DNA from 3 places in the Herbaspirillum sp. NPDC101396 genome. Region 3 is predicted to be linked to each of the others. Evidence: predicted binding sites of a transcription regulator. Region 3 holds the regulator's gene; each other region holds the start of a gene.
What was found. Region 3 encodes HrcA, which represses chaperone genes, less so after heat shock. Its sites were predicted from a motif close to TTAGCACTCNNNNNNNNNGAGTGCTAA; they were not measured.
Positions count from the first base shown of each region.

Region 1: groES (co-chaperone GroES) is a predicted target of HrcA. The motif match lies at 1,538-1,564, and genes of this name have one in related genera.
Region 2: rpoH (RNA polymerase sigma factor RpoH) is a predicted target of HrcA. The motif match lies at 1,324-1,350, and genes of this name have one in related genera.

Region 1 is NZ_JBIWNT010000004.1:287,302-290,533, forward strand. Features, by position in the region: gene groL (chaperonin GroEL) at 1-1,008, opposite strand, end outside; gene groES (co-chaperone GroES) at 1,126-1,416, opposite strand; gene ACIROY_RS15150 (DUF4437 domain-containing protein) at 2,297-2,752, opposite strand; gene ACIROY_RS15155 (heme-binding protein) at 2,870-3,232, opposite strand, start outside.
Region 2 is NZ_JBIWNT010000002.1:419,946-423,177, reverse strand. Features, by position in the region: gene ACIROY_RS06945 (cell division ATP-binding protein FtsE) at 1-191, shown strand, start outside; gene ftsX (permease-like cell division protein FtsX) at 188-1,111, shown strand; gene rpoH (RNA polymerase sigma factor RpoH) at 1,447-2,337, shown strand; gene ACIROY_RS06930 (SCO family protein) at 2,424-3,020, opposite strand; gene cyoE (heme o synthase) at 3,020-3,232, opposite strand, start outside.
Region 3 is NZ_JBIWNT010000002.1:597,508-600,739, reverse strand. Features, by position in the region: gene ACIROY_RS07815 (NAD kinase) at 1-444, opposite strand, end outside; gene ACIROY_RS07810 (HAD family hydrolase) at 717-1,406, shown strand; gene hrcA (heat-inducible transcriptional repressor HrcA) at 1,473-2,519, shown strand; gene fur (ferric iron uptake transcriptional regulator) at 2,686-3,111, opposite strand; gene ACIROY_RS07795 (outer membrane protein assembly factor BamE) at 3,192-3,232, shown strand, end outside.

The DNA of each region.
Region 1 (3,232 bases), on a different contig from region 3:
GTTGCCGTCGATGATGGTGGTGTTTTCCTTGCCGATTTCGATACGCTTGGCTTGGCCCAGTTCAGCCAGAGTGGCTTTTTCCAGGGTCAGGCCGACTTCTTCGGCGATCACTTGGCCGCCGGTCAGGATAGCGATGTCTTCCAGCATTGCCTTGCGACGGTCGCCGAAGCCAGGAGCCTTGACCGCTGCAGTCTTCAGGATGCCGCGGATGTTGTTCACAACCAGCGTTGCCAGTGCTTCGCCTTCGACATCTTCAGCGATGATCAGCAGTGGACGGCCGGCCTTGGCGACTTGTTCCAGGATCGGCAGCAGGTCACGGATGTTCGAAACCTTCTTGTCGAACAGCAGGACGAATGGGTTTTCCAGAGCAACAACTTGCTTTTCTTGGTTGTTGATGAAGTAAGGCGACAGGTAGCCGCGGTCGAATTGCATACCTTCGACGATGTCCAGTTCGTTTTCCAGCGACTTGCCGTCTTCCACGGTGATGACGCCTTCTTTGCCGACTTTGTCCATTGCCTTGGCAATGATGTCGCCGATATCGGAATCCGAGTTAGCCGAGATCGAGCCGACTTGTGCGATTTCCTTGCTTGTCGTTGTTGGCTTTGCCAGCAGCTTGACTTCAGCGACGATGGCGGTGACAGCCTTGTCGATGCCGCGCTTCAGGTCGGTTGGGTTGAAACCGGCTGCAACGTACTTGAAGCCTTCGCGAACGATCGCTTGAGCCAGCACGGTAGCGGTAGTAGTACCGTCGCCTGCGTTGTCGGAAGTCTTGGAGGCAACTTCCTTAACCAGTTGCGCGCCCATGTTTTCCAGCTTGTCTTTCAGTTCGATTTCTTTCGCAACCGACACGCCGTCCTTGGTGACGGTTGGGGCGCCGAAGCTGCGCTCCAGAACCACGTTACGGCCCTTGGGACCCAAGGTTACCTTGACTGCGTTAGCCAGGATGTTGACGCCATTGACGATTTTTGCACGTGCGTCATCGCCGAAAATTACTTGTTTTGCTGCCATGTTGGATTCTCCAAAATTCGTTTGTTATTGCAATTGAATCAGCTTGATCAGCATCGATCAGACTTGTTCGCTGCCGGCGCAGGACGATTTACGTCGCGCCGCGGCAGGGCACGTCGATTATTTTTCGACGACGGCGAACAGGTCTTCTTCACGCATGACCAGCAGTTCCTGGCCGTCGATCTTCACGGCTTGGCCGGAGTACTTACCGAACAGAACGCGGTCGCCGACCTTGACTGCCAGCGGACGGACCTTGCCGTCATCCAGGATCTTGCCGTTGCCGACTGCCAGGATTTCGCCTTGATCCGGCTTTTCAGTTGCTGCGTCAGGCAGCACGATACCGGATGCGGTCTTGGTTTCTTGGTCGAGACGCTTGACGATAACGCGATCGTGCAAAGGACGAAGGCTCATGAAAACTCCTTAAAATTCAATAAGTTATAAATAAATTGCGGCATCGGCTGCAAAGTGTACTTAAGCCCTGCAGCAAGAAATCCGTGCCACATCGGAAAAGTGGGTAGGCCAGGAGGAGTTGTTAGCACTCTCCCCTAACGAGTGCTAAGTATAGGGGTGGGAAGGGGGTTTTTCAAGGGCAGGGATGATTTATATACGTCCAGACGACTGTCGGAATTCATTTAAGTCTGAACTTTTGCCACTTAACTCTGAATTTCTCGTCTCAATAGCCCTGTTTCCAGAAGGTTGATTTGCACCGAGAATTGCCCCACGTTTAGAACACAATTCTGCTGATGACCGTCAGCAGAAGATCGGAGTGATCGAGGTGGCCTTACCAGGCATTATTCGACTCTGGCACATTCGTGACCGGGTCTCATTGCGAGAGATCATCGGGGTTCAGGGATCTCACGCAGCACCGTCAGGCGGCATTCGCGCTGAAGCCAGTGAGCCGGCCTATGCAGATAGGCGTCCCGGGGGCTCTATAGAGAAATACGCACTAAAACTCTCAGCGTAGTTCATCACGCAAGCAGTGCGGTACCTTATAGCAGCTCCACTTGGCGCTGCGATCCTTGGATTCAGAGGGGCGTACGATCGGGGCGAAGCCTTCGTCAGACGCTGGGAGGTGGATCAGTTGGGGAGGGGGCAATTTCGCGAGAAAATCAAAAAAACACATGCAATCGCGTTGCGGCATTCGCCCGGCAATGGAAAGTGGACGAGTCGGAAAGAAAAATTCTACAGGCAAAGGAATACTCACAAGGCAAAATTCCCAAAAAAATAATCTGCCGGGAATTCGCTTGTGAGGTCGGTGACGACATGTGGTCGCCCAATTGTGCGTCGTTGACTATTTGCTCAACACATAGTCAAATTTGCCCGGTTGCACGAGGAAGAACAAGCAGTCGGTGTCCGAGATGCACTCCGTCACATGCGACTCTTCACCGCGTTGAAACCAGTAGGAACCTACCGGAAGCGGAACTGCTTTCCCACCGGCCTGATAGTTGGCGCCGACACCCTTCAGCACCACGGCATAGTAGTCCTCGGTGTGTGTATGCGCAGCGCTCTTGAAGCCGGCCGGTGCGCGAACGAAAGTACCGTGACGTCCGTTTGCCAAATTCCCATAGGCCGGACCCGCCTTGAGCTCCTTGCCATCCGACTTCACGCCGGTATCTACAAACTTGATGTCGCCGGCGGGAACGCTCACCGACGGGCCTTCGTGCGCAGGCTTCTTGTCCGCAGCGCTTGCGACGATGGAAACACCGAAAGCCAGCCCCATTGCAATGATTACTTTTTTCATGTTCATGATAGTGTTTGATATAAAGATGATGTTGAATGATCGTGACAGTCACGGATCATGATTGCCAATCGGCGTCGTGATTGATGAGGGTAAATACCTACCCATCCATCAGTTCACTCCGCGTTACTTATTCAGAAGCCCGGCCACTTTGGCCACACCTGCCTGGGCGCAGACTTCGTCTTTGTCACCACCAGGCGAGCCACCGACACCGAGTCCGGCAATGGTTTCTTCTCCCACCTTGAATGCCACTCCGCCAGGCAACGCCGTGACATTGGGTGTGCTTGCCAGCGACTGAGCCAGCAGAGGTGGATACTTCGACAGAACACCGATATAGCCGCTGGTCGTATCGACATGGAAGATCGGCCCCATCGTCACGACCGTGTAGGCCTTGCGGAAGCTGCTGTCCTTGGTGTGAATCACCGCATGGTCGCCGCGCAGAACAACTTGCGGCGTTCCCGATACATCGACAACCGTCGCAGTCACGTC
Region 2 (3,232 bases), 180 kb from region 3:
TCGACCGCGACAACGCTAACAAGGTGCTGGCTGCACTGAAGTCTTTTCACGGCGTCGGCGTGACCTGCCTGATCTCGACCCATGACGAGCAATACCTGACCGGCGCGGACCGCATCATCTATCTTGACCGCGGCCGCATCGTCGACGGCTGGCACAACGGCGTCAGCAACCCGGTGGAGATTTCGCAATGAACTGGCTGCGCCAACATTTCTTCGCCTTCGCCGACGCCTTCCATCACCTGCTGCGCTCGCCCGGCAACTTCGTCCTCAACGTACTGGTAGTGTCGATCGCGCTGGCGCTGCCGTTCGCCGGCCTGACCGTGCTTGAAAACGTGCGCCCGGTCTCGGAACAGCTCGCGGTCGAGCCCGAGATCAGCATCTTCCTGAAAATGGACCTCTCGCGCGACAAGGCCACCGCGCTGGCCGGCAACATCCGCGCCGTGCTGGCCGACAGCGGCAGCGCCGCGCGTGTCGATTTCACGCCGCGCGAGAAGGCCTTCGACTCGCTCAAGAGCAAGACCGGCCTCAACGACGTGCTGGCAACGCTGGGCGCCAATCCCCTGCCTGACAGCTATGTGCTGAAGATGTCTGGCTTCCAGGACGCCATGGACGCCACCCGCGTCGACGACATCGCGCAAAAACTCAAGGCCATGCCGGGCGTCGACACGGTGCAGATCGATTCAGCCTGGGTCAAACGGCTGGCGGCACTGCTGCGCATCTTGCGGCTGGTGCTGCTGTTCCTCGGCATCACGCTGGGCGCGGTGGTGGTGGCGGTAGTGTTCAACACCATCCGCCTGCAGGTCATGACGCAGTACGAGGAAATCGAGGTCTCGCGCCTGCTGGGCGCCACCAACGCCTTCATCCACCGGCCGTTCTATTACACCGGCGCCCTGCTCGGCGTGTGCGCCGGCGGATTGGCGCTGGGCCTGGTGGTGCTGGCGTTGCAGCCGCTGAACCTGGCGATCACCGACTTCGCCCGCCTGTACGCCTCCGAATTCCGCCTGGCGCCGCCGAGTATTGCGGCCATCGGCTTCCTGCTCGGCGTCAGCGCCCTGCTCGGCCTGATCGGCGCGATGTTGTCGGTCAAACGGCATTTGTCGCGGCTGGCCTGAGCCCTCTCCCTTCAATCTCTTCTTGAAATGGCAGCAACTCCTTGGGCGGAATTGTTGCCATTTTTCAATGTTGCTCTGCAAAATTTGTTACAGGTTTATGCTTGAAACAAGCAACTTTGGCCCCCAGATCCCCTCTAATTCTTGCGATGAAAAAGCCAATTGCCTAAAAAGCAGTCATAGAAAATACCTATTTCTTCCTTCCAGATTCGTTATTAGCACTCTCATTTGAGGAGTGCTAGAATAGTTGATAGAAATAGTGCGGCTTTAAGGTAACTGCCACATTTGGCAACTGCCACATTTACGCATCGCTTCCTCACAGGAACCAAGGAGAATCAATGAAATCAGCTACTGCACTCATGCCCGTCGAGACCAATGCGCTTGCGCTCGGCTTCTCCGGCAGCCTGGGCAACATTGACGCCTATATTTCGGCCGTCAATCGTCTGCCGATGCTGACGCAAGCTGAAGAAATTTCACTGGCCCGCGCCTTGCGCGACCAGAATGACCTCGGCGCCGCTCAAAAGATGGTGCTGTCCCATTTGCGTCTGGTGGTGTCGATCGCCCGCGGTTATCTGGGCTACGGCCTACCGCATGCCGACCTGATCCAGGAAGGCAATATCGGCCTGATGAAGGCGGTCAAGCGCTTCGACCCCGATCAAAATGTGCGTCTCGTGTCGTACGCGATGCATTGGATCAAAGCCGAGATGCACGAGTACATCCTGAAGAACTGGCGTCTGGTCAAGGTTGCGACGACCAAGGCGCAGCGCAAGCTGTTCTTCAACCTGCGCAGCCACAAGACCGGCCTGGACGCCATGACGCCGGCGCAAGTCGACGCCTTGGCCAAGACGCTGGACGTCAAGCGCGAAGAAGTCATCGAGATGGAAACCCGCTTGTCCGGCCGCGATGTTGCGCTGGAAGCGCCGACTGACGATGAAGACGACAAGTTTGCACCAATCGCCTATCTGTCTTCGGACAACAATGAGCCGACTCGCGTGATGGAAGCAAAGCAATACGACCGCCTGCAGTCGGAAGGCCTGGAAGCTGCGCTGAGCAAGCTCGACGACCGTTCGCGCCGTATCGTGGAAGCTCGTTGGCTGGCCAATGACGACGGCAGCGGCGCGACATTGCACGAACTGGCTGACGAATTCGGCGTGTCCGCCGAGCGTATCCGCCAGATCGAAGCGGTGGCGTTGAAGAAGATGAAGGGTTCGCTGCAGGCTTTTGCCTGAGAATCAGGCAAACCCAACAAGCAAACCCGGCAGCAATGAAAAAGGCGCTCAATTTGAGCGCCTTTTCTTTTGTCCGCAGAGTCCGTTCAGGACAGCAGCAATTTCAGGTCATGCACGATGGGCTCGGCGCCCTGGCCGTGCCGCACAAACAGACGAATATGCCCCTGCGGATCGAACACGTAACTGCCGGCGGTGTGGTCCATCGTATAGCTGCCCGCAGTCTTGCCCGGCACCTTCTGGTAGAACACCTTGAATTCCTTCGCCACTTTGGCGGTCGCGGCTTCGTCGCCGTAAAGACCGAGGAAGCGCTTGTCGAAGGCCGGCACATATTGCGACAGGATCTGCGGCGTATCGCGCGCCGGATCGACGGTCACGAACAACACCTGCACCTTGTCGGCTTGCGGGCCGAGTTCTTTCATCACATTCGCCATTTCGGCCATGGTAGTCGGGCAGACGTCCGGGCATTGCGTATAGCCGAAGAACATCACCACCGCCTTGCCCTTGAAATCGGCCAGCGTGCGCGGCTTGCCGTTGTGGTCGGTCAATGCGAAGTCCTTGGCGTATTCCAGCCCGGTGACGTCGGTGTTGACAAATTTCTCGGCGGGGTTCTGCTGGCAGGCGGCCAGCGACAGTACGCCGAGGGCCAGCAGCACGGCCGGCAGGAAAGACAGCAAACGTTTCATCAGAAAGTCCTGAACAGCAGGTAATGGTCGACCAGCAGCGCGGCGAACAGAATCGACAGGTAAATGATCGAAAACGTGAAGGCCTTGCGTGCAATCAAATCGGTGTAGTGGCGATAGATCTGCCAGGCGTAATGGAAGAAAATCAATCCCAGCACAATCGCCGTACCCAGATAGATCAGCCCGCTCATGCCGACCGCGAACGGCAGCATGGT
Region 3 (3,232 bases):
AATCTGCTCGCCGTCGCGGAATACCGTGGCTTCGAGCAGCGAACGGGTCTCGACGTCGACCTTGCCGTCCAGCATGTCGGCCAATACCGGTATCATGCGGTCTAGCGAAATATCCGTCATGAACCCCAACCGCCCCTGATTGATCCCGATCAGCGGCACATTGAACGGCGCCAGCTGACGTGCGATGCCGAGCATGGTGCCGTCGCCGCCGACCACGATGGCGGCGTCGGCGAACTGGCCGATCTGTTCCGGCGACATGGCGTCATAGCCTTCCAGCGCGATGTTCTGCGCGGTCTCGGCTTCGAACACGATGGTGTGACCATGCGCCTCCAGGAAGGCGGCGATGTCGGAAAGGGACTGCGCGATGCCGGCGGCATGATATTTGCCGACGATTGCGATGGTTTTAGGCGTTGCCGCCTGCACGGGTAATTTGATGGGCCACATGCTGCGGATTAAAGCATAATTCGGGGCCTGTTAACAATGAATTTGCGAGTGCGAACGCGCGGCAGGCGTTGACTGCCCAGGCGCAGCGACGCGACATAGCGGTGCTATGGCAAGGAGCGGCAACAACGGCAGGCGACGCCTGCAGCCGTTACCGGAGGGTTTCAGCCAGGCAGTGCACTGGCCGCGTTGCATGGCTTGCCAGCACACTGCTGGCTGAAACGCACCTCGCAAATTCATTGTTAACAGGCCCCAGACTACTCTGAACCGATTTCATGAACAAAACCAACATCCAGGCAGTCCTGTTCGACCTCGACGATACGCTGTGGGCGATCGAGCCGGTGCTGCATCTTGCCGAAACCCGGCTGTACGAATGGCTGACCCAGCATGCGCCGGGCGTGGTGCAACGCGAGAGCATTCTCAGCCTGCGCGCGCGTCGGCAGCTGTTGGCGCAGACCGATCCGGCCTACAAGATCAACCTGTGGGCGTTGCGCCATGCGGCGCTGACGGCGGTGCTGGCCGAGCATGGCGAAGACCCGGCGCTGGCCGACCCCGCCATGGAAATTTTCACCACCGGCCGTAATGCCGTTACGCCCTTTGACGACGTCGTCCCCGCTCTGCAGCAGCTGAAGCCGCGCCTGAAACTGGGCACCGTGTCCAACGGATTCGCCGATCTGGCGCGCATCGGCCTGGCCGAGCATTTTGAAATCTCCATCGCTGCCCACCAATTCGGCACAGCCAAACCCGATCCGGCCATCTTCCACGCCGCCTGTACGGCGCTCGGCGTGGCGCCGGAACACACCGTCTACGTCGGCGACGACCTCACGCTGGACGTGCTTGGCGCCCAGCAAGCCGGCTTGCGCGCCGTCTGGATGAACCGTTTCCAACGCGCGTTGCCGGATCACGTCCGGCCCGATGCGGTATGCACCGATCTGAACGAATTGGCGCACTGGCTGGCGTCATAGTGTGCGGGGACAGATATATATGGCGGGATGTTGGCACGCTTGGCCCCGTCTCGTTAGAATGAAGACATGCAACTAGATAATCGCGCTCAAACCCTGCTCAAAGCCCTGGTCGAACGGTACATCGCCGACGGCCAGCCGGTCGGCTCGCGCGCGCTCTCCAAGATTTCGGGACTGGAACTGTCGCCGGCGACCATCCGCAACGTCATGGCCGACCTCGAGGAAATGGGCTTCGTCGCCAGTCCGCACACCTCCGCCGGACGCATTCCGACGCCACGCGGTTACCGCGTGTTCGTCGACACGCTGCTGACGATCGAATCGACCGATGCCCTTGGCGCTTTCGATGAAGCGGCGCTGGGAACCAAACTGCAATCGCGCTCACAGATCAACTCGCCGCAAAAGATCATTTCCAATGCGGCGCAGGTGCTGTCGTCGCTGTCGCAATTTGCCGGCGTGGTGATGACGCCGAAGCGCGAATCGATCTTCAAGCAGATCGAATTCCTGCGCCTGTCCGAAAAGCGCATCCTGCTGGTCATCGTCGGTCCCGGCGGCGACGTGCAGAATCGCCTGCTGCTGACGGAGGTCGACTACACGCCTTCGCAACTGGTGCAGGCGGCCAATTACATCAACCAACACTACGGCGGTCTCGGCTTCGACGAAGTCCGCCTGCGCCTGCAAAACGAACTGCGCCAGCTGCGCGACGACATGACCAGCCTGATGCAGGCCGCCGTCGAAGCTGGCAGCGATGCCATGGCGGACGAATCCGACAACGTGGTGATTTCAGGTGAGCGCAATCTGCTGAGCGTCTCCGACCTGTCGTCGAACATGACCTCGCTGCGCAAACTGTTCGACATGTTCGAACAGAAGACCAGCCTGATGCAGTTGCTGGACGTATCGAGCAAGGCCACCGGCGTGCAGATCTTCATCGGCGGCGAATCGCAACTGGTGCCGATGGACGACATGAGCATCGTCACCGCGCCGTATGAAGTCAACGGCAAGATCGTCGGCACGCTGGGCGTGATCGGTCCGACGCGCATGGCGTACGAACGCGTGATCCCGATCGTCGATATCACCGCCAAGCTGCTGTCGAGCGCGCTCAGCGGCAACAACAGCTGAGCCGGGCCAAACAGAACTGGCAGCTGCGGCCAACTGTTGCACATCGCTTACCCTTCTTTACAGCGCCGGCGCTCATCATCGCAGCGGCAATAAAAAAGCCATCCGGCGACAGCGGGATGGCTTTTTTGCAAACAGGGCCCGGATTGAATCGGGCCGGGATGAATGCTTATTTCTTTGTTTTGCGGCAATCCTTGCAATGACCGTACAAGGCCAGCGCATGATCAGCGATCTCGAAACCGTGCTCTTGGGCAATCTTGAGCTGACGCTTCTCGATTTCGGCGTCGAAGAACTCCTCGACCTTGCCGCAATCCAGGCAAACCAGATGGTCATGGTGCGAGCCTTCGTTGAGCTCGAACACGGCCTTGCCGGTTTCAAAGTGATTGCGCTGCAGCAGGCCGGCTTGCTCGAACTGCGTGAGCACGCGGTAGACCGTGGCCAGGCCGACATCCAGATTGTCCGCCAGCAGCATTTTGTAGACGTCTTCCGCACTGAGGTGACGCACCTCGGTGTTTTGGAAGATTTCCAGGATTTTCAGACGCGGCAAAGTAGCCTTGAGGCCGCTGGCTTTCAGTTCGGATGGATTATTAGGCATGTTTCAGTAAAAATCGGGTTATCTGCTTTATCATATAGCGTTTTAGCACAATTGCTCAACCAATTGAAATCTTTATGCGAATGTTGCCTTCCTACCGTACTACCGCTCTGGCGCTGATCGC